Regions from separate parts of the Paenibacillus andongensis genome, predicted to be linked through region 2. Evidence: predicted binding sites of a transcription regulator. Region 2 holds the regulator's gene; each other region holds the start of a gene.

Evidence for each region. Region 2 encodes NrdR, which represses ribonucleotide reductase genes. Its sites were predicted from a motif close to AACACNATATATNGTGTT; they were not measured.
Region 1: nrdI (class Ib ribonucleoside-diphosphate reductase assembly flavoprotein NrdI) is a predicted target of NrdR. The motif match lies at 3,172-3,189, and genes of this name have one in related genera.
Region 3: NYR53_RS24575 (adenosylcobalamin-dependent ribonucleoside-diphosphate reductase) is a predicted target of NrdR. The motif match lies at 2,688-2,705, and genes of this name have one in related genera.

Annotation. Positions count from the first base shown of each region.
Region 1 covers NZ_CP104467.1:6,169,327-6,177,200, forward strand. The annotation lists gene nrdF (class 1b ribonucleoside-diphosphate reductase subunit beta) at 1-444, opposite strand, end outside; gene nrdE (class 1b ribonucleoside-diphosphate reductase subunit alpha) at 467-2,551, opposite strand; gene nrdI (class Ib ribonucleoside-diphosphate reductase assembly flavoprotein NrdI) at 2,538-2,897, opposite strand; gene serC (3-phosphoserine/phosphohydroxythreonine transaminase) at 3,491-4,579, opposite strand; gene thpR (RNA 2',3'-cyclic phosphodiesterase) at 4,634-5,455, shown strand; gene NYR53_RS27580 (DUF421 domain-containing protein) at 5,554-6,408, shown strand; gene NYR53_RS27585 (NUDIX hydrolase) at 6,425-7,045, opposite strand; gene NYR53_RS27590 (mismatch-specific DNA-glycosylase) at 7,042-7,563, opposite strand; gene NYR53_RS27595 (DUF1501 domain-containing protein) at 7,671-7,874, opposite strand, start outside.
Region 2 covers NZ_CP104467.1:5,756,227-5,764,100, reverse strand. The annotation lists gene polA (DNA polymerase I) at 1-524, shown strand, start outside; gene mutM (DNA-formamidopyrimidine glycosylase) at 630-1,490, shown strand; gene NYR53_RS25865 (MntP/YtaF family protein) at 1,588-2,331, shown strand; gene coaE (dephospho-CoA kinase) at 2,421-3,017, shown strand; gene NYR53_RS25855 (lytic transglycosylase domain-containing protein) at 3,014-3,604, shown strand; gene NYR53_RS25850 (alpha/beta-type small acid-soluble spore protein) at 3,689-3,913, opposite strand; gene nrdR (transcriptional regulator NrdR) at 4,031-4,510, shown strand; gene NYR53_RS25840 (hypothetical protein) at 4,695-4,886, opposite strand; cyclic di-GMP riboswitch class I at 4,927-5,022, opposite strand; gene NYR53_RS25835 (hypothetical protein) at 5,106-5,279, shown strand; gene htpG (molecular chaperone HtpG) at 5,331-7,211, opposite strand; gene NYR53_RS25825 (PadR family transcriptional regulator) at 7,326-7,874, opposite strand, start outside.
Region 3 covers NZ_CP104467.1:5,480,536-5,488,409, reverse strand. The annotation lists gene NYR53_RS24590 (DEAD/DEAH box helicase) at 1-183, opposite strand, end outside; gene NYR53_RS24585 (lipoate--protein ligase family protein) at 628-1,467, shown strand; gene dat (D-amino-acid transaminase) at 1,525-2,355, opposite strand; gene NYR53_RS24575 (adenosylcobalamin-dependent ribonucleoside-diphosphate reductase) at 2,780-5,410, shown strand; partial or broken gene NYR53_RS24570 (transposase) at 5,720-6,046, shown strand; gene NYR53_RS24565 (SDR family oxidoreductase) at 6,251-6,763, shown strand; gene NYR53_RS24560 (Rossmann-fold NAD(P)-binding domain-containing protein) at 6,732-7,109, shown strand; gene NYR53_RS24555 (hypothetical protein) at 7,386-7,874, shown strand, end outside.

The sequences.
Region 1 (7,874 bases), 410 kb from region 2:
TTCGTAGAAATGGGAAATCTTATTTGCCTTGAACTGCAAGTAAGGATTGCGTTCCACCCAAAGGAACAGCTCATTGATTTCTTCCGTTGTAGACAACGTGGTGAAAATACTGCTGTATGACTTCGCATGTATTTGTTCCATCATACCCATGAAGCTTAGCACAGCTTTGCGCTGGAGCCCATCGACATGTTCAAGAATCTTCGGCATGCCAACGCCGCCTTGCATGGTATCGAGCAGCGTAAGGCCCCCGAGTACTTTCATGTAAAGCTCACGCTCCGCACCGCTTAATGTGATCCATGACATTTTATCATCAGATAATGGGATTTCCTCATCTGTCCAGAACTGCATAATATTTTGATTCCAGAAAGTGATCGTAAAATCATCATCGGGACGATTCCAGTTCACAGCTTTCTTGGCATTATTTAGGGTAGTGGCCGTACTCATATATTTTCAATCCCCTTCCAAATTACACCGAGCAGCTGACGCATTCCTCAACGGATAGCTGATTTGTTCGCGTGTAGTAGAGCGATTTAAGTCCTTTGTGTGCCGCATAGAGGTATAGTTTAGCAAGTTGTCTTGTTGAAACATCACTATTTACGTGCAAAATGGTTGAAATCCCTTGATCCACGTGCGTTTGAATTTCAGCAATAAGATCAAGAATCTTGAATTGGTCCATTTGATAAGCTGATTTATAGTAAAAGAAATTATCACGTGCCATGAAAGGCATCGGATAGTACGTTGTTGAGTTCGCGTATGTTCGAGTCTCGATAGGTTCTACAATCGGCATGACACTCGAAGTTGCATTTTGAATATAAGAAATACTTTGTGTTGGAGCTACAGCCAATCGGTAAGCATGATAAAGACCATTCACTTTTACATCTTCTTTTAACTTGGCCCAGTCGCTTGGTGATGGAATCGGCATTCCCTCAAACAAAGACTTCACTTTATCCGTAAGGGGACGGTAATCCGTTTCTGTGTACCGGTTGAAATAAGCACCATTCGCATATTCGGATTGCTCAAAGCCTTCAAAGGTTTGTCCCGACGATTTGGCAATTTCCATACTTTTCTCAATCGAATAATAGTTCATAGCCATGAAGAACGTACGGACGAAATCTTTGGCTTCATTACTCTCATAGCTAATTTTGTTCTTAGACAAGTAGCCATGAAGATTCATAACACCGAGACCAACAGAGTGCAGCTCACGGTTCGCTTTGGCAACACCAGGCGCATTGCTGATCGTCGTCATGTCACTAACAGAAGTCAAAGCAATCATGCCCTCGTGAACGGTTTCGCGCAGCTTCTTACGATCCATTACGTTGGCAATGTTCATGGAAGCCAGGTTACAGCTGATATCTCTAAGAATAAGGTCATCTTGACCGTAATCGTTGATTTCCGAAGTTTCTTGCAGTTGGAAAATCTCTGTACAGAGATTAGACATTTTAATCGTACCGATACCTTTCAGGGCATGATCCTTGTTGGCATTCGTACGGTTCATCATATATGGATAACCGGATTCCAGTTGGGTAGTCGCAATTTTAACTAGCATGTCACGCGCACTCATGACAACCTTCTTCTTCACTTTCGGATTGGCCAAAAGCTCATCGTACATGTCATCGAGATCGAGATCGTCCAAATGCTTACCATAGGCTTGCAGCACCGTGTAAGGAGCAAATACATGCAGCGGCTTGTTCTCTTCAGCCAACTTGTAGAACTTGTTCGGTACAATAAGACCGATGGATAATGTTTTCAGACGAGATTTCTCATCCGCGTTAATTTTCTTACTATCCAGGAACTCCATAACGTCCCAGCCGAAAATGTTATAGTAAGCAGCTCCTGAACCCTTGCGCTGACCCATTTGATCTGCATAGGAGAAGGCATCTTCCATGAGCTTAAGTACCGGCATTATCCCTTTTGCGGCACGTTCCACACCTTTAATGGATTCACCGCGTCCACGAAGCTTGGACAAGTTTACGGCTACGCCACCGCCAATTTTGGAAAGCTGCATGCAGGTAGCTAGTACGTAGTTAATAGAATTAAGAGAGTCGTCCATCTCTAGCAGGAAGCAGGATACCATTTCGCCTCGGCGGCTCTTACCTGCATTCAGGAACGTCGGTGTTGCTGGTTGCAAGCGTTGTTCCATCATTGAGACAGCCAGAACACGCGCTGTTTCTACGTTCCCACGTCCCAAGTACAAAGCAACAATCGCAACGCGATCCGGGAAATGTTCCAGATATAAAGACTTGTCATCACTGCGTAAAGCGTAATCTGTATAAAATTTCGAAGCTGCCATGTAGGAGGCGAACTCGAATTGATTATCGTGGGCCACTTGATAAACACTATTAACTTCGTCTTGCGTATAGCGCTCATATACGTTCTCGTAATAGTTATGATCGATCATATAACGAACTTTAGAAGAAGTATCGGGGAAAGTGAGGCTTTTACTGTGGACTTCCTTCATAAAAACTTCAACAGCTTCTTTATCCTTCTCTAGTTGGAAAAAGCCATCCGCTCCGCGTTGCATCAATAAATTATTCAGCTCAATGTGCCGCAATTGCATGTACCCCCTGAACAAATCGTTCTACGTCATTTTTGGTGCCGGATAACTCAAACTTCGTTAACACAGGCACATCGTACTGCTGTGAGATCGTATCTGCGCTTTTGGCAAATCCGTCTCCCCAGTTGCGGTTACCACTTGCTGCTACTCCGAGAAGACGAGAGGCATTGCTTTCTAAGAAAGAAGCTACCTTCTGAGGCACTTGACCAAATCCGGTTGTATAGGTAACAAGCACGAAAGGCTCGTCCATCTTCATCGCTTCCTCAATTTGAATCGCTGGCATTTTGAGCTTAGCAATAAATCGGCGAACATTTCCCGTCTTCGAATCGTAAGCAATCAGCATAGGTTTTCGTCTCTCCTAACACTCTCTTATTCTCTATCTAGTACCGCGTATGTAAGTAACCCTATATGTAGTAAACAAATGAATCATTCCGTGCACTCCAAGATGGAATACGCCATTGTCATTTCGACAAAATATGCGAATTTTAGGACCGCATAACCTAGGAAAAAGGCGTCAATCATGCGGTTTATCACGGATTTTGATTCTATTTTTTCACAAATTCTAGCGGTTGTGTGTATCGCTTTTTTTACGATATCTAGTTGATAGATTCAAATTTATATCAATATATTGTGTTTGTCAACGAGTAAAAAGCCTCATTTTGACTACTAAAATACGTAAACCTAGACAGGACGTGGCTCGGAAGGCTTTGAAAATATTTTTTCGATTTCGACTTGATTTTTTGAATTTGTCGAATACAAGATTAGGGCTTTGAGCTCACTAGATATTGATCCATTCCATTCCAAAATATAGGCTCATTAAGCCGTCTCAGAGTCCGTCTAAGGTCTTTGATAGTGAAGATGCCACATTCCTATCCAGAAACAAAAAAAGCTATTCACACGCACACGAGGGTGCCGTGAATAGCTTCATCTTATTTCTTAACCGTTGCGTTTTTGGAAATCGTTCATGAATTCAGCGAGCGCTTTGCATGAGGCATAAGGAACAGCATTATACGTAGATGCTCTCAAACCACCTACACTGCGATGACCCTTCAACCCAACAAATCCGTTCTGCTCGGTTTCCTTGATGAACTTCTTCTCGAGCTCTTCATCCTGCAAGCGGAACGTGATATTCATCGCGGAACGACTGCCCGCATCAACAGGTCCACGGTAGAAACCACCGCTTTGATCGATTGCGCTATAAATGAGACCTGATTTCTCAAGGTTATTTTTCTGAATGACAGCTAGTCCACCTTGTTCCTGAATCCATTTCAATACTAGGTTCATCATGTAGATGGAATAAACGGGTGGTGTATTGTACAGGGAATTGTTTTTGCTATGGATTTCGTAGCGAAGCATGGTTGGAATCGTTTTAGGCAGATCCTGTAATAAATCTTCCTTAACAATAACCACAGTTACACCAGAAGGACCTAGATTCTTTTGCGCACCTGCATAGATCATACCGAATTTAGAAACATCAACTGGACGGCTCAAGATATCGCTGGACATGTCCCCAATTAACGGCACATTCCCTGTATCCGGAAAGCTTTGGAACTGAGCGCCTTCAATTGTTTCATTCGAAGTCAGATGCAGATAAGCGGAATCCGGATGAATGTTGATTTCATGCAAGTCCGGAATTTTCATAAATTTCTGTTCTTTCGAACTTGCAGCGATGGCAACTTCTCCGAAAATGCTTGCTTCCTGAATAGCTTTCTCCGCCCATGCACCTGTAAGCACATAGCTGCCTACTTTACCTGGCTTTAGAAAATTAAGCGGAATCATGGCGAATTGTGTACTCGCACCACCTTGCAGAAATTGCACTTGGTACCCATCAGGGATGCTAAAAATTTGTTTCAACAATTGTTGTGTTTCATTATGTACTTGCTCGAACTCCGCGCTGCGGTGAGAGATTTCCATAATGGACATGCCGATGCCTTTAAATTCGACAAGCTCCTCTTGTGCTTTCTGCAGTACTTCGAGCGGTAATGCTGCAGGCCCTGCGTTAAAGTTATAGGCCCTATTTCCCATGAATGACCACACCTTTGCTTTTTGTATTATGGCTATGATAGCAATATTCTCTTCATGCATCAAGTAAAACCTCAGTTGGCAATGCTAGGAGAAGTACGAAGAAGTGAACAGATTTGGATACAAAAGGAGCTTAATTTACTTATGACATGGCTTGATACAATCGGAGAAAGTTCTACAAACGCTGTAAATTCTGAAAACTCTAACACCTCAAAATCCACGAATGCCTCAACGATTACAAACTCCAACACTTTAAGTTCAACGAACACCTCAAGTTCAACGAAAGCCTCAAGTTCAACGAACGCCTCCGAGATGTATCGGCTGTTCGTAGGCATTCGCCTCCCGCAAGACGTCCAGCGGGTGCTCGACATATGGAAAGGCAGCATCCAGAAGGTGCTGCCTTTCCAAAAGTGGACACATCCGCAGGATGTCCACGTCACGTTAAGCTTCCTCGGCGACGCATCCGCCGAGACGGCCGAAGCGCTGGCGGCCGACCTCCGCCAGCTTGCAGCAGCTGCGCAGCCGCTGACCCTGCACGCCGAGGGCCTCGGCGTGTTCGGACCTCCGGCTGCGCCGTCGATCCTCTGGGCGGGCATCGCCGGCGACCTCGATGCGCTGGCTGCGCTGCAGCGCGAAGTCGCGGGCGTCTGCGCCCGCCACGGCTTCCCGGCCGAGGCTCGCGCCTACCGGCCGCACCTTACACTAGCCCGCCGCTACCGCGCAGCGGCGGGGCCTTTCAAGCGCTCCGCCCTAGCGTCGGCTGAGGCGCCTGCCGGCGGCTGGCCCGTGTGGCAGGTAGAGGACATCGTCCTCTACCGCAGCCACTTGGGCCGTCAGCCGTCGTACGAGCCGCTAGGCGTATTCCCATTTGAGGAATGATTCCTGCTACTTGGAATTAATATCTTGTTTTTGTATAACTTTCAAGAATTCTACAAACAATTGAACCGATTGGATTTAATTAAAGAGGAGGAACCGATGTGCCCGAATGGATTGAAATTTTTTTAAAAACATTATTAGCGGTTGTCGTGCTTTTTGTTATGACAAAGCTGTTGGGTAAAAGACAAGTTTCTCAACTTTCCTTGTTCGAATACATAACCGGTATTACAATTGGTAATCTCGCGGCTTACATATCATTGGAGACAGATTGGTATTTAGGGTTAGTGTCCTTAGCCGCTTGGGTTGCGTGTTCATTAGGAATTGAATTTTTGCAGCTAAAAAGCAAAAAAATGCGGGATTTTATTGATGGTAAAGGAACCGTGCTCATTCGAGACGGAAAAATTTTGGAAGATAATTTAAAAAAAGAACGACTCACCACCGATGAACTTATGGAGCAGTTAAGAAAGAAATCGGCATTTAAAGTAGCTGAAGTTGAATTTGCGATCATGGAACCAGATGGGGATATTAATGTCCTATTAGCTCGAAAAAACCAACCGTTGACTGCCAAACATTTGGGCATCCAAGTTGCACCTGAAGAGGAACCCCAAGCAGTTATCATGGACGGTGAGATCATGGATGAAGCGTTAGCTACCATCGGTTTTAACCGGGGATGGCTTAAGACCGAACTAGATAAATTGGGTGTGACGATTGAAAATGTATTTCTAGGTCAAGTCGATTCTTACGGCCAATTGTATGTGGATTTATTTGACGACAAGATTATGGTACCTGTGCCACAGGAGAAAGCAAGCCTATTTGCAACTTTAAAAAAGTGCGAAAGCGATCTAATGCTGTTTGGGCTTACTACGAATAATAAAGCTGCCAAAGAGATGTATGAACAATGTTCGAAGCAAATGGAGGAAATCATCACACAATTGAAACCAGTACTTAAGCGTTAAAACTTTCAGTGCTTGACTAATCGAGCAGCGTCTGCGCTGTATGGTTACGGGCAAGCTCGAACATCCGCAGCAGCTGCTCTACGGTGTTTCGCTCTACCGAAAGCGGCGGCAGCTCGCCTTCGCCGAAGAACTGAGCGCCGGTCGTTTCCAGACCGGCTTCAAGTGCTTCCCCGCCCACCAACTCGCACAAGATGAACATCTTGTATACGTGGTTGGCCGAGGGTGGGTGCGCGTGGCGCTTCTTGTCGAAGACCGCCAGCAAACGTACCGGCTTGACGTCGTAGCCGGCCTCCTCGCGGGTCTCCTTGACGGCGACCTCCGACGGTGTGAGGCCGATGTCCGCCCAGCCCCCGGGCAAAGCCCAAGCACCGTCGGCTCTTTCCTTCACAAGCAGCAGCTTGTTCTCTCTCAATACGACGGCCCGAATATCCACTTTCGGCGTCTGATACCCCGTGTCGCTGGCGAATAAAGCTGTCACCTTATCGATCGGTGTCTCCGAGAAATAACTCATCATCTCCACGCTGATCTTGCGCAGCGCCTCGTATCGCTCCAAGTCATAACCATTCTCACCGTAGGTAAGCCCGGCTTGACTAATTGCCTGAATCTCTTTGGCCCAATCTAACCATGGGATGTTCATCCGTTCCCCAACTCCGTTTCGATATATGCTTTGATGCCGCTATAAATAGCAACCATCTCCTCAAGCTTCATCCGAACAAGCCCACTAGAAGAGGGACATACATAGTCGATCACACCTTCAACCATCGGATCTAGTTGACTCCCCCAACTCATCCCCCTACGGCCGCTATACTGCTCGTATACCCCTTTTCCTACAAAACAGGCAACACTTGGTCGAAAGGCCTGAATCTTTTGTTTTAAAATAAGTCGACCTTCCCGGTATTCCTCAGGCGTAATTTCTGCAGCCGTTAACGAAGGACGAGCCACGACATTTGTAAAGCCATACCCGAGCTTCAGCAGATCCCCATCTTCTTGGGGTTTATACTGCCGAGGTGTTAATCCTGCTTGAAATAGGATCCGATAAAAGCGATTGTTCGGATTCGCATAATGATGACCCGTTTCTCCGGATCGTATACTGGGGTTATACCCCACGAAAAGTATCCTTAAACCCTCTTGCAGATGATCCGAAATAGGCTCTATGCTCATCCTTAAAGCACCTCCACCAGCACGACGAAATTTTTCCTTTTTTAATAGGTTACCATGAACGACTAAAAACCAAAAGCCGAGACACAAGGCCCCGGCTTTCCTTATATAAACTTTAAAGACTCATAGGACTTGCCTAGCACAGCGGTGGTATCGCCTTTTAACCATTTATCAATCACCGTGCTGTAAACGGAGCGGAAATCAACCTCATACTTCAAATCTCCATTGTCCAAATTGCTCAGGCTCGGGTACGCGCCATAAAGACCACCGTTCACCTTCCCTCCAATTACAAACATCGGAGCTGCTGT
Region 2 (7,874 bases):
GTCAGGCCAAAGCCGTCAACTTCGGGATCGTTTACGGCATCAGCGACTACGGCTTGTCCCAGAACTTAGACATTACCCGCAGGGATGCAGCTCAGTTCATTGAACAATACTTTGCTGTATTCCAAGGGGTTCGCAAATATATGGATGAGATCGTGAAGGATGCTCGCAGGGACGGTTATGTCACGACCTTGCTGCAGCGCCGCCGTTATCTTCCCGAGATCACAGCATCGAACTTTAATCTTCGTTCCTTTGCAGAACGAACAGCCATGAATACGCCGATTCAAGGTACGGCTGCCGATATCATTAAACTGGCCATGGTTCAGATGGCCGACCGTTTGAAACAAGATGGACTCAAAAGCCGCATGCTGCTTCAAGTACACGATGAGCTTGTCTTTGAAGTCCCAGAAGAGGAGCTGGAGACCATGCGCCGCGTAGTACCGGAAGTCATGGCCTCAGCCCTTAAGCTGGATGTCCCGCTGAGCGCGGATGTTGACTTCGGCCTTACTTGGTATGACGCTAAGTAATAGCACGCCGAATCGGTGAGCCGATCGGATTTTACCGCTGAGCGAGCCAATCTGGCACCTCAGCCTCTCAATCACAATTAACAACACAAAAAGAGGTGAACATCCGTGCCTGAACTACCCGAAGTCGAAACGGTCAGACGAACGCTGAACAATTTAATCACCGGTAAAACGATTGAGCATGTTCAGGTCAGACTGCCTCGCATTATCCAAAAGCCGGACGATATTCATATGTTTGAGGTTATGCTGCAAGGTCAGACCGTTGAGACCATAGAACGCAGAGGGAAATTTCTGCGCTTCATACTTACCGATTACGTCATGGTTTCGCATCTGCGTATGGAAGGACGGTACGGCCTGTATGACGGTGAAGATCCGTTGGAGCCGCACACCCATGTGTTGTTCCGTTTCACCGATGGCAGCGAGCTCCGCTATAAGGATGTTAGACAATTTGGAACGATGCATCTGTTCCCCAAGGGCGAAGAGCTCACGCAGCCTCCTCTGCATAAGCTCGGACTTGAGCCGTTAGATGAAGACTTCACCTTCGAGGCTTTTCGAGACCGGATCGCTCATCGTTCGACGAAGATTAAACCACTGCTGCTCAATCAAGAATATATCGTGGGAATCGGGAATATTTATGTAGACGAGTCCCTTTTCTTGGCTGGCATCCATCCCGAACGCGAAGCCTCTTCACTGAGCAAGACGGAGCTCGAACTCCTTCACTCCGCCATCATTCGTACGCTTCGTGAATCGGTTGAAGTGGGAGGATCCTCGATTAAATCGTACGTGAATGGACAAGGCGAAATTGGCTTGTTCCAGCATCAACTGAACATTTATGGCCGACAGTCTCAACCGTGTAAAACATGCGGGAGCGAGATTTATAAGACCGTTGTTGGCGGCAGAGGTACGCATATTTGCCCAACCTGTCAACCGCTAAAGAAGACGAGAACCCGAAAGAAGTTAGAGAAATAGGCACGTGAAGCCTGCCCTTCCCATATGATATGGAGTACTTAGCCTAGATTAACGGCTTATAAGCTAGTTTCTAGGTAAAACTCTTAGGAGGGGTATTATGCTTCCTGTAGTTTCACTACTTATTCTTGCTTTCGCAGTTTCTTTGGACGGCTTCGGCGTCGGAGTGATGTATGGCTTACGTAAAATACGAATTCCGTTCCTATCTATTGCGATTATATCGCTTTGGTCAGGTATCATTATCTACAGCTCGATGCAGATCGGTGTTCTGATGTCTTCCTTCATGTCTCCCTTGGTAGCTAAGCGTATCGGTGCTCTTGTCTTGATCGGGATTGGTATCTGGGCATTAGTACAAACGAGACAACAAAAGTCGCAAGAGAAACAGGAACGAGAGGGAGTCTTATCTGTAGATCAAGCATCAATAAGCAGTGTTCAACCTTCATCAGAGGGGAAGCACACTGGTTCTGGAGAGATTCTAACGTTTGATACTTTGCAGCGAACGAAGGAAATATTGAATATTGAGCTGAAACGCTTCGGACTGGTTATTCAAATTTTGCGCACACCATCCATAGCAGACGTTGACAAATCGGGTAATATTTCAGCTTCAGAGGCTACCTTGCTTGGTTTGGCGTTATCTTTAGATGCGTTCGGTGCAGGCATTGGAGCCGCATTAATTGGATTCGTTCCACTGTTAACGGCTTCTGTCATTTCGATATCAAGTGGTTCATTTATTGCAATTGGTTTGCGGTTTGGTTTACGGTATTCGGAGATGAATTGGATGAAGAAACTGTCTGTACTTCCGGGATGTGTACTCATCATCATGGGACTTTTGAAAATGTTATAGCATTTCTCTTTACTAGGAAGTCATTCATTTCGTAAATCCTTGGGATATGAGAAAGTTTTCCGAGTGGAAAACGATTAGGAGAGATACCCATGAATATCGGGTTAACAGGAGGAATCGCTTGCGGCAAAAGTACGGTTAGCACCATGCTGGTTAGCCGCGGCGCCCTATTAGTAGATGCGGATATGATAGCCCGCGATGTCGTTGAGCCCGGCAGCCCTGTTCTTGAACAGGTTGCTGCACATTTTGGACAAGCCGTTCTTCAGCCAGACGGCTCACTGCATCGCAAGAAGCTTGGCGAGATCATTTTTGGGAATACCGAGGCGCGCAAGCAGCTGGAAAGTATTCTACATCCGCCAATTCGTGCACAAATACGCGAACAGATGGAAGCCTATGAAAGGCAGTTCCCGGACAAGCTTGTTGTGGTCGATGTCCCTTTATTAATCGAATCTAATTTATCCTTCATGTTTCATGAGGTTATGGTTGTTTATGTGCCGCGTTCTATCCAGTTGGAGCGGCTTATGCAAAGAGATGGACTGACGGAAAGTGCGGCGAATAATCGCATTGAAGCTCAAATGTCCATTGAGGAGAAACGTAAATACGCGGATGTTGTCATTGACAACAGCGGTACTTGGGAAGAAACTTTCGCTGAAGTGGAGCGGTTTTGGCTAGAGAAGGGGCTTTCATGACCTTTTTACGAAAAAAAAGAGTTTTTGCCTTGCTTCTTGTCTTTTTTGTTCTGGTTCTCTTTATGAATAGCGATTTTATCGGAAGAAAGCTGTACCCGATCTACTTTGAGCAGGAAATTAGGCAGAGCGCGGCGAAACACAATATAGATCCATTTTTAATTGCTGCGATTATTAAAGTTGAGACGAATTACAAATATCATTTGGAGTCAAGAAAAGGCGCACTTGGCCTGATGCAGCTTATGCCTGACACAGCAGACTGGATTGTAGAATCTACGAATTTAGGTCCTCATGTGCAGGAAGATTTATTAAAAGTGGACGTAAATATTAATCTTGGTTCTTGGTATTTAAGCTGGCTAAAAAAGCATTATAATGGTAATTTAATTTATGCGATTGCGGCTTATAATGCAGGTCAAGGGAATGTGAATAAATGGAAGCAAAATGACATCTGGGATGGTTCGGAAGCGCATATTAATCAAATACCATTCGGAGAAACACGTCATTATGTGCAGCGAGTGCTCTATTATTACGAGAAATACACGAAGCTATACTCGGAGCAATGGGGGAAGAAGACTACCTTCTCTTCATAAACAAAGAAGCATTGGACTAGCTCCTTGTGGGGGCTTAGAGTCCAATACTTCCTGTTTTGCAGATTCATTAGCTAATCTTCAAGATTACTTGAATTGACCAGCCAAGGATTGTTCTGCGATTTGTACCAGTCGACGAGTGATGTTACCACCAATAGAACCAGCATCACGAGTAGCCATATTGCCCATATATCCATCTTGAGGGATGGCGATACCTAGCTCTTGAGCTACTTCGTATTTCAACTGATCCAACGCTGCGTTAGCTTGAGGAACGACTAATGTATTGCTGCTGCGGGATTGTCCTGCGCCCATGTCTGTTCACCTCCTTGTCGTTTGGTAATAGTATTGTGTGCATATCTCCTAAGTTCATGACATGTAACATATGGTAATAGATCAAAGAAGAGAAAGAAGAGAAAGGAGAGATAGCGAATGAAGTGTCCGTTCTGTGACTATTCCGGTACGAAAGTTCTTGATTCACGTTCAGCCAATGAAAACAAATCGATTCGTCGTCGTCGAGAATGTGAGAAGTGCGCAAGAAGATTCACCACATTTGAGATGGTGGAAGAAACGCCTTTAATCGTGATTAAGAAAGATGGAAGTAGGGAAGAATTTAGTCGAGAGAAAGTATTAAGAGGCTTGATTCGAGCTTGTGAGAAGCGCCCGGTATCGATGGAGAGGCTTGAGATGATGGTATCTGAAGTGGAAATGCAGCTTCGCACCACGGCTCACGCTGAAGTGGATAGTTTAAGCATTGGAGAAATCGTCATGGAACAGCTGTACCCCGTCGATGAAGTGGCGTACATTCGCTTTGCCTCCGTATACCGACAGTTTAAGGACATAAATATGTTCTTGAAGGAGCTTACGCAAATATTGGGAAAGCATGACACCGGACTGCTCCGGGATAAATAAAGCCAAAATGAATAAATTAATCTCTAAATATGACAAAAACTAAGAAAAAGACAGCGGGATTCCCGTTGTCTTTTCTTAGTTTTTCCCGTGAAATCAGCAATCATGCGATTAAAATTTATTTGAAAAAAATAAATCTTTAGACATCAACCGACTGTATTTTTGTATGCTTTCGTGCATAATTCCTTTATTGAGTCCGTTTGTCCAGTTCACTTCTGAGAAAATGAATAAACCGAATAGCTTCATCCTGCGTTAAAACGTTGTTATCAAACTTAAAGGAGAACATATCCAAAAGATCACTTTCTGGAAGATGCAAGTTATCAATTAATTGCTGTACATCTAAACTCATTCTACCATCCACCGTAATTTTTCCCATCATCTTTGTTCCCTCCTAGTCTTTCTACATACAATCGGACGGAGGCGGTAGCTGGCTGACATTTTGGACATTCAAGAATGCCATTTTAGTCCCTGTAGCTTTGCGTCACCACTTTTCAGTGGTTTTGCCTTTATCGTACCGATTTATGTTTGTAAGAAAACTATATCATATTTACGGATTGAGTTTCCATTAATTACATTATTCGAAGGATGGTTGAAGCATATGTCCGTCAAGTCCAATCAAATTCCAAGCATTTCTTATGAATTAGATATCGTAAAAGTGGCTAGCTCTCTGGGAATTGATCAAGATCGGTTATTGGCTTATGTGTATGCAAACTCGGACTCGAAGAAACAATATGAGGTAAAGGAAACCTTTCCCGACTATAAGAGTGGTTGATCGTATAAAAAAAGCACTACAACAGTGTCATCGTTGTAGTGCTTTGATATATTAAACCATGATTTTGCAAATATCGTTCGTGAATTCAACTGGATCTTGAAGAGGCAAACCTTCGATTAAGAGCGCTTGATTGTACAGCAGGGCTGTATAAAGATTCAGCTTCTCTTTATCTTTGTCATATGCGTCTTTTAAGGATGCGAACACTTCGTGATTGATGTTGATTTCCAGTACCTTCTCAGCCTTCACGTTAGGATTATTCGGCATCGCATTTAAGATTTTTTCCATTTCGATCGTCACATCGCCGTCTGTCGATAAGCACACAGGGTGTTTTTTGAGACGCTTGGATGCTTTTACGTTTGAAACTTTGCCTGACAACAGATTTTTCATATAATCGAAAAGCTCTTTGTTGTCATTTTTGTCAGCATCGGTTTCTGATTGGTTGTCATCAACTTCAATACCAAGATCGCCGCTTGAAACGGATTTAAACTCTTTTTCTTTGTAGGTCATGATCATTTTGATCGCGAATTCATCGATATCATCGGTGAAATACAAAATCTCATAGCCTTTATCAGTGACAAGCTCTGTTTGTGGTAGCTTATCGATTCTTTCCATCGATTCACCGGAAGCGTAGTAAATGTACTTCTGATCTTCCGGCATTCTTGCTACGTACTCGTCGAGCGTAACCAGCTTTTTCTCCTTGGAGGAATGGAACATCAATAGATCCTGCAAGACGTCCTTATGGCTTCCGTAATCGCTGTAGACACCGAATTTGAGCTGACGGCCGAAGGATTTGTAGAATTGCTCATATTTCTCCCTTTCGTCCTTCAGCAGGCTTTGCAGCTGGCCTTTGATTTTGCTCGAAATGTTCTTGGCAATCAGCTTCAATTGACGGTCATGCTGCAGCATTTCTCTGGAAATGTTGAGCGACAGGCTTTCGGAATCAACCATTCCTTTAACGAAGCTGAAATAGTCAGGAAGTAAGTCTGCACATTTGTTCATGATCAATACGCCATTGGCGTAGAGCTCCAAGCCCTTTTCGTACTCTTTGGAATAATAGTCAAAAGGGATATTTTCCGGGATAAAGAGGATTGCTTGATAGACGACAGCGCCATCTGCGCTGACGTGAATATGTTTAAGCGGCTTATCGAAGCCGTAATGTTTCTCGTGATAGAATTTCTCGTAATCTTCCGGAGTCAGTTCACTTTTGTTTTTTCTCCAGATTGGAACCATGCTGTTGACATGCTGCTCTTCTTGGTAATCCTCGAAGTCGCTTTCGCTGCCTTCTTTCAGCCTTTTTCCGGTAATATCCATTTTAATAGGGTAACGGATGAAATCGGAATACTTTTTGATGATCGCTTTTAAACGATACTCGTCTAAATACTCATCGAAATTCTCATCTTCCGTATTATCCTTAATTTTCAGGATAATCTCCGTGCCCACTTCGTCTTTCTCCGCCGTTTCAATCGTGTAGCCATCAGCACCAGTGGACTCCCACTTGTAAGCTACATCGCTGCCTAGCGCTCTACTAATAACCGTAACGACATCTGCAACCATAAAAGCTGAATAGAAGCCAACGCCGAACTGGCCGATGATATTGTGACCGTCCTTTGCTTCATTTTCTTTTTTGAAGGCCAAAGATCCGCTCTTCGCAATGATCCCCAGGTTATTCTCCAAATCTTCCTTTGTCATCCCAATACCTGTATCACGAAGTGTGAGTGTGCGATTCGTTTTATCGGCAATCACTTTGATGAAATAACTATCTTTGTCAAAAACCAACGTGTCATCGGTCAAAGCTTTGTAGTAAATTTTGTCGATAGCATCACTGGCATTGGAGATAAGCTCTCTTAGAAATATCTCTCTTTGCGTATAAATCGAATTGATCATCATTTCCAATAAGCGTTTGGATTCGGCTTGAAACTGTTTCTTTTCCAATGGGAGATCTCCTTTCAAATATGTAGAAATTAGTCAGAGATGGTTATTAGCACTCTCAATTGCTGAGTGCCATTCCTTACTTTTATAACATTCATTAATTTTATTGTCAATATTTCATTCACTATGAATTTTTTGCAGCTTTTCTATGAGCTTATCGCACCAATCCATATACATACGTTCATATTCAATGCCGAATTCCACCACCGAGATGCTCGAATCAAGAGGTTGATCGCCCTTGGAATGACCAAGTAATTGCGTAAGCTCCGCAACCTTGTCCAGATAGGCGGTTAAACGCTCTTGGTGCTGCTTCTTTTTCTCCTCAATTCGTATGATCATCTTCTCTGGCTCAATCAACCATGAATTATAAGCTTTCAAAAGAAAGTCATCACGAACATTTTCAACTTCCTCCGGATTTAGCGTCCATTGAATTAACGCCTCACGACCAACCTCTGTTATCTCATACAATTTCCTGGCAGGGCGATAGCTAAGCTGCTCTACAGTTTGCAGGGCCACCAAGCCTTCGGCCTCCATTTTTGACAGTTCAGGATATACTTGATTGCTGCCTACTTTCCAAAAAGGTCCGATTCGACTGTTCATCTGCTGCTTGATATCATAACCGCTAAGAGGCTCGCGAGCCAATAAGGTAAGGAGGGCATAGCGAAT
Region 3 (7,874 bases), 280 kb from region 2:
GTCAAACGTCGAAATAAGCCCCGATTCCTCCGATTCGTAGGCTAGCTGGTACAGCGTCCAGTCGTCCCATGGACCACCTCCGCGCACACGATTATCCAGCTCAGTAAACCAGTCCCTCTCAAAGTGCATATCAAGCTGATTATGAATGGGGCGAATGTTCTCTTGCTGTTCATGTTGACGCATTGATGTGCCCTCCTTAAAGTTTTCGTAAGAAAACTATCTTCGTAAGCGTGAGCTGAGTTTTCGTTTGAAAACTAACTTCGTAAGCTTAAGCTAAGTTTTGCGCGGCAAAACTGTCTTGCTGGTGTTGGGAGTCATATCCGATATATGGCTCAGAGCTCACCCGCAATTCGTCGAATACGTGTTAGTATGTCCAGAAGAGGCGCTTTCATAACTTTTCCATGGAAGTTGTCGTGAACAGTATCGAAGTTAAAAGTCCACCAAGCGGCGCGAAACCGGAATCGATGTAAAAAGTGTATCAAATTCAGTCTGTAGCAGCGTATTTGGAAGCATTGCTGCACATTTGCATCGCCTCTCCACCGATACTAACATCGTAAGTTTGTACGATTTTATGATATGATATAGGTTGTCTTCAGATAGCAATGTGGGAAAGGGTGACAGAAAGAGATGACGACATGGCGATTCATACATACAGGAGATCGTTCTCCTGCTGAAAATATGGCATTAGATGAAGCAATACTGACCGCACACAGCGAGGGAATCGTTCCTCCAACAGTGCGTTTCTACGGATGGAATCCAGCAACGCTGTCGATTGGCTATTTCCAAAAGGCATCGGAAGTCGATCAGGAAGCGGTAGCAAATGAGGGAATTGGCTTCGTACGGCGCCCGACCGGCGGGAGAGCTGTTTTACACGATAAGGAGCTGACGTATAGCATTATTGTTGCTGAGGACTATCCGGGCATTCCGCGCAATGTGACGGAAGCCTATCGCGTGCTGAGCGAGGGGCTTTTGCAAGGATTTCGGGCGCTAGGGCTGGGCGCAGAAATGGTGCAGCTTGCGAGTGATGAGGAGAAAGAGAAGTACGCATCCGCCGGATCAGCGGCCTGCTTCGATTCCCCCTCCTGGTATGAGCTGGTTGTTGAGGGACGCAAAGTCGCCGGCAGTGCGCAGGTTAGGCAAAAAAATGTCGTACTCCAGCACGGCTCCATCCTGCTCGACATGGATACGGATCAGCTATTTCGGATGCTGCGTTTCTCCAACGAGAAGGTTGCGGATCGGATGAAGACGAGCTTTTTGAAGAAAGCTGTTGCGATTAACGAGCTGCTTCGAGCGCAAGGGAAAGAGGCGGTAACGCTCAAACAAGTGGAGGAAGCATTCCGCCGTGAGATCGCAATGGGGCTTGGTGTGGAGCTTGTTGAGGAGACATTGACACCTTATGAAATTGAACTTTCTGAGCAACTTGTACGTGAGAAATATGGCACGGATGAGTGGAATTTGCGTCGTTAAAAGCACGAAAATGCAAAAAAGCACGGACCTTTCTAAGAAAGGATCGTGCTTTTTTGTCTACTGGGCAAAAGTGCGTTCAAACTCACTTTGCAGAGTACGTGTAATCGGACCTGGTGCGCCGGTTCCAATTGCCTTACCATCGATCTGTAAAATTGGAGTAATTTCCACGGTAGTTCCAGTGATAAAAGCTTCATCAGCCGACAAAAGCTGCTCCGTCGTAAAAGGTTCTTCTTTAACTGTGATATTCTGTGAAAGAGCTAACCTCAAAACGACAGCCCGAGTGATACCATGAAGGATCAAATGGTTAGCAGGGTGTGTGTAGAGTACGCCATCCTTGATCATCATCAAGTTAGAGGCACTGCATTCTGTGACGGTGCCACTGCGATGCAGCACAACTTCTTGCACCCCGTGATCAAGCGCTGCTTGTTTGGCCATAACATTGGGGAGAAGATTAAGTGTTTTGAGATCACATCTCAGCCAGCGGATATCCTCTAATGTGATTGCGTTAATGCCATTATGTATCGTAGCAAGGGGTCTGTGCACCTCTGTGCAGTAGGCCATCAGAACGGGCTCGGATTGAGCAGGGAAAGGATGTGCCCGGGGAGCTTCGCCTCTGGTAATTTGCATATAAACAGTGCCTTCATTGAGACCATTCTTTTCAATAAGCTGTGTGAGAATATGACCCATTTGTTCAATCGAAAAAGGTAGTTCTATCCGCACTTCACTTGCGGTTCTTTGGAGTCTCTGCATATGAGGAGCTTGCTCATAAATTTTCCCGTTATATACACGGAATACTTCGTATATCCCATCTCCAAAGTAGTAGCCACGATCATCAGGTGAAAGAAGAATGTCCTTCTTGTTGACGAATTCATTTTTAAAGAAATACATATCCAACATCTCCTCAAGCGTTTTCTTATGAATGTAGTATTGGAACCTTATCCCATATTTTCACAAAAGTATTTATCGAACAAATGTTCTAAAAAGAAATAAAATGTGTTATCCTATTTATAGGTTAGCAGAGGAATTAACGAACGTCAAAACGAGCTGTAAAGGGCATCTCATCTTGCTTGGTTGAATGATTAAATTTAGTTGTTCAGACCGCGAAAAAGAGAGAATTAGTAAGTAAGGATTAGCTAATATGATGAAGGGTTGTCTTAATAACGAAATTTGGTTCTTTAGCTATTAGAAGATCAATATATAGTGAGGTATAATGAATTTCGCACACCATATATTGTAATTTTACATAAACTTCATAAAGTAACTTTAATTTTAGTTGTAGCTGAGTATGTAGCTTATTGGGAGGGAATTATGGATGGGGATTGTACAGTCTAATAAGAAGCTGGATGGATTAAGCGAGAAAATATTTTTGGATCGTTATGCACTCAAAAATGCGGATACGAGTTTGGCCAAGGTGGGCGATACGGTTCTCGTTTTGACGAAGGATGACCCTAAATTCCCAGCCAAAGAAGTTGGCGAAATTATCAGTCGTAATGGCAATATCGTTAAAGTAAAGACAAGAAGTGGCGAGACTGTTGAATCTGCAGTGGAAAAGCTCACTTTAAATATTGAGAAGACACCGGAAGAAATGTGGAACCGCTTGGCAGGTGCAATGGCATCCGTCGAAGCAACCCCTGAGAAACGTAAAGAATGGACAGATAAATTCAGATATATTCTTGATGATTGGAAGCTTGTACCAGGCGGACGTATTGCTGCTGGTGCCGATGCAAGTGATGAACTGACCTTATTTAACTGCTATGTGATCCCGTCTCCACACGATAGCCGAGGCGGAATTATGAGCACACTCTCGGAAATGACGGAAATTATGTCACGCGGCGGTGGAGTTGGTATCAATCTCTCTTCCCTTCGTCCACGTCGATCAGTTGTGAAAGGTGTTAATGGATCATCCAGCGGTGCTGTTTCTTGGGGTGGTTTGTTCAGCTATACAACAGGCTTAATTGAACAAGGCGGCAGCCGTCGCGGAGCGCTTATGCTCATGATTAACGACTGGCACCCAGATCTTGAGGATTTCATTACAGTGAAATCAACGATGGGTCAAATTACGAACGCAAATTTATCTGTTTGTGTAAGCAATGGATTTATGAAAGCCGTTAAGGAAGATCTCGAGTGGGAGCTTGTTTTCCCGGATACGACGGACCCTGATTACAACGATAAATGGGATGGCAACTTAGATGCTTGGAAAAAACTGGGTAAATCCGTCAAGCCTTATCGCACGGTAAGAGCACGTGATGTTTGGCATACGATCATTGAGTCCGCTTGGAAATCGGCTGAGCCTGGTGTTGTATTCCTGGAATACTACAACCAAATGTCCAACAGTTGGTACTTTAATCCGATTATTTGTACGAATCCATGCGGGGAGCAGGGGCTTCCGGCTTGGGGCGTTTGCAACTTATCTGCTATTAATCTATCTAAGTTTTATGACGCGGAGAATCATGATGTGGATTGGGCAGATTTGGCCAAAGTCGTTCGTTATTCGACTCGCTTTCTTGATAATGTTATCGATAAGACACCTTATCATTTTGAAGAAAATCGTACGAATCAACAAGGCGAGCGCCGCGTAGGATTAGGTACTATGGGCCTTGCTGAACTGATGATTAAATTGAAAATTCGATATGGAAGTCCGGAATCGCTTGTATTTTTGGACAAAATCTATGGCTTTATGGCAAGAGAAGCTTATCTGGCTTCGGCTGAAATTGCCGGTGAAAAAGGGTCTTTCAAAGAGTTTATTGAAGATAAGTTCCTCGAGAGCGGCTTTATGAAAAACATGACGAAAGTATTCCCAGAAGTTGGCGAAGCGATTAAGCAAAATGGTATGCGCAATGTAACAGTAATTACCCAAGCTCCAACTGGAAGTACGGGGACCATGGTGGGTACATCGACGGGAATTGAGCCTTACTTTGCATTTGAATATTATCGTCAAAGCCGCCTTGGTTTTGATAAACAATATGTGCCAATCGCACAGGAGTGGAAAGATGCGAATCCGGGTCAAGATCTGCCGGACTACTTCGTAACCTCCATGACCTTGACTGCGGAAGATCATATCCGAGCGCAAGCTGCGATTCAAACATGGGTAGACAGCTCGATCTCCAAAACAGCCAATTGTCCTGCAGACTTCACCGTGGAAGAAACGAAACGCTTGTATGAGTTGGCTTTCGATCTAGGTTGTAAGGGCGTGACCATCTACCGTGATGGCAGCCGTGATGTGCAAGTATTGAGTACAAGCGCGGACAAAAAGGAAGAGAAGAAAGCAGAAGCAGCTCCAGTGGCTGTTGCCGCGGAAGCCGTGAAAGAAGAAGAGAGCTTTACAAATCTATCAGGTAAACTAGCTGTAGATGTGGATGCGAAGACGGAGCAAGTATTCGATAAACAATACAAGCGTCGTCCACAAATTCTACGCGGTGCAACGTATAAAGTGAATACACCGTTCGGGATGGCGTATATCACGATTAATGATATGAACGGTACGCCGAGTGAAATCTTCCTCAACGTAGGAAAAGCGGGATCCGACGTGTTCGCAATGTCCGAAGCACTCGGCCGCGTGTGCTCCTTGTTCCTGCGTTATGGCGATCACGGGGATAAAGTGAAGCTGCTCGTGAAGCACTTGAAAGGCATTGGCGGTTCCGGCGCCATTGGCTTCGGCAACAACCGCGTCGAGTCCATCGCAGACGCGGTTGCCAAAGCGCTCGAGCAGCACGACGAAGTGATGAACGAGCAAGACGACGCGCGGAACTACGTGACCGCGACGAGTGAAGTGCTGGATGCGCCAGCATCAGCACCGGTTCTGGAAGTTGGGCACACAGGTCATGGCGGCAGCGCGGCTAGCGCTGCGCCGAAGGACCTGTGCCCGTCGTGTGGATCCGCTTCGCTGGTGAACAGCGAAGGGTGCAAGAATTGCATCAACTGCGGGTACAGCAGGTGTTCTTAGGATTGAACCAGGGCGGGAGCCCTGGTTTTTGTTATTTTTCATAAATAACTATAAATGTTTCAAATATTTTTGTAGGTTTTGTTTCAAATCTTGAATTATGCATGGAAATGTATAAAAATACACAGTTGATAAACAAACCTAGACCCATATTGGTCTAGGTTTGTTTTTTAACTTCATTTCATTGGTGAGTTTACCAAAGGACTATTTTGGTAATCAATAAACAAAATTAAAGTAAAAAAATTTAATAATGTGGATGGAAGTTTTTTTTTTTTTTTAAAACAGAGCGGAGAAAGCCGCTCTTTAGTTTTTTACTTCAACGTTGAGAAGTGTAAAACATGTCCATTAAGCGAAGGTTGTTACAAACCTGGATCCAAAAGCAAAACATACTCGATCCGGATAGTGACGGAACACTTCAAGGAACAGATTGAATTCGAACTTAGTGATACGTTCAAGAAAAGGATAAAGCGTAGACCCATTATTGAACACAAGAATGCTGAAATGAAAAGATTCCACGGTATGGACGTAGCCAGATACCGGGGTCTATTTCGCATGCGAATACAGGCATATCTCACCGCATTCGTCGTGAATGTGAAGCGAATGGTCAAGTTAAAAGAAGAAAAGCAGCCCGCCATCTAACGAGGAACGGACTGCTTTTTTTCATTAAACCCAAGGCACCCTCCATTTCGAAGATCCACTGTATTCAAAAGTAGGGCTTTGCAGTGGTCTCCTCCTGGAAGTGCTTTTTTATATTTTGTTTTAGGAAGCAACGTTTAATGAACGCTTTATCCGTATAGTTGAGATTGTCAGATGACCCCATAAAATTTGAAGGAGAGAACTCAATTGTATAATCATTATGATCTTTATGGACCCGTGCACAAGGGGCTATGTTATTCGTTGAGTGGTATTTGTTATCAAGCAGGCTCGGTAGTCATTATGAATGACCAAAATTTGAAATCGTTTATTAAAGAATGGAGACAAATCGTTGTCATCTTGGAAAGATTCATTCTTGCATTCCTTTATCAAGCGGATGCCATTTTTCTGGCAAATGCTCTATCTCCAACGGAAACCGCTCAAGGTCTCGCGGCGGTGGAGGCGGCCAAAAGAGCCGACGTTAAGAAAATCGTGTATTTATCGGTGCCGATGCCGGAAGATTCCAAGCATATGCCCCATTTCAAAAGCAAGATTCCGGTTGAAGAGGCCATTCGTCAGTCCGGGGCATCATTTACCATTCTTCGTCCTAACAACTTCTTTCAGAACGATTACTGGTACCGGGAGGCGATTCTCCATCACCGGATATCCGCAGTCGATCGGTTCTTTCAGGTTGAATCGCGTAGACGTAAGGGATATAGCTGATGCTGCTGGTAATGCGATCCTTCGGGATGGTTATGAAGGGAAAGAGTACCCGATTTACGGTCCGGACTCTCTGACGGGAAATGCGACAGCAGACATCTACAGCCACATCATTGGGGAAGAAATCCGTTATGGGGGAGACAATTTGGACGCATGGTTCGAGCAATCGCGAAACATTCTGCCGGATTGGATGGCGAAAGACTTTAGAATTATGTATCAATATTTCCAAGAGCGGGGAATCCTTGCGACTGAACGGGATATCGAGCTACAACACGAAATCTTACAACGGGACCCACGTTCCTTTGAAGCTTTCGTGATTGAAACGGCAGCTCATTGGAAGCATAGCTGATAAATATAACCGGTTTATATATCTTTCGATTGATGGCCGATGAAAAACAAATTGTTAAGATGATTCATGAGTTCGGAGTTTTTCAAAAGGGGGATGTTTTATGTTGAAAAAGCTTGTGATTTGTCTGTTAGTAGCTGCCACTTTACTTGGTTCCGGTCTTTACGTTTCCACCGACCACGTCATGGCCAGACATGTTAATGAGTACGAAGGACAGCATTGATTGTCATGTTTTAAGGAGGAAAAGCTCGGTAAATCTGAAGCGAGGCTGGATCAAGTATGGAGATGAAGGTTGGAAAACACAGTATCATCGAGATGCACGAGCTCGTTTTTCATAAAGAAAATGATGCCGAGGTGGTCATTGGCCGCACGGAAACCAGAACGTTCACCGTACTGCCTGCAATCGGTCACGAAACCATTGAATACTTACAGCGAGGATTAACAATCGGAGAAACGGAACACATCTTGGTTCAAAAATACGCTGAGCCTTTCGACGTTTCCGCTATTGTCGAAGAGCTAATAGAAGATCATAAACTCGAGTACCGCTTGGATGGCAATATCGTAAACAGCCGCGTGCAGATCAAATTCGCCATACTTTTATCCGCTGCAGGCATCGCATTTTTTCATCCCGCATACATCCCGAGATATAAAGACTTCCTGCTCACTCCTTCTACGCCATTAAACATCCTATATTCCCTTGCAGCAGCCTGGTTTTTTCTCTTTCTTCATGAATTTGCACACTTGATATCCGCTCGTTCTTTTTGGAGT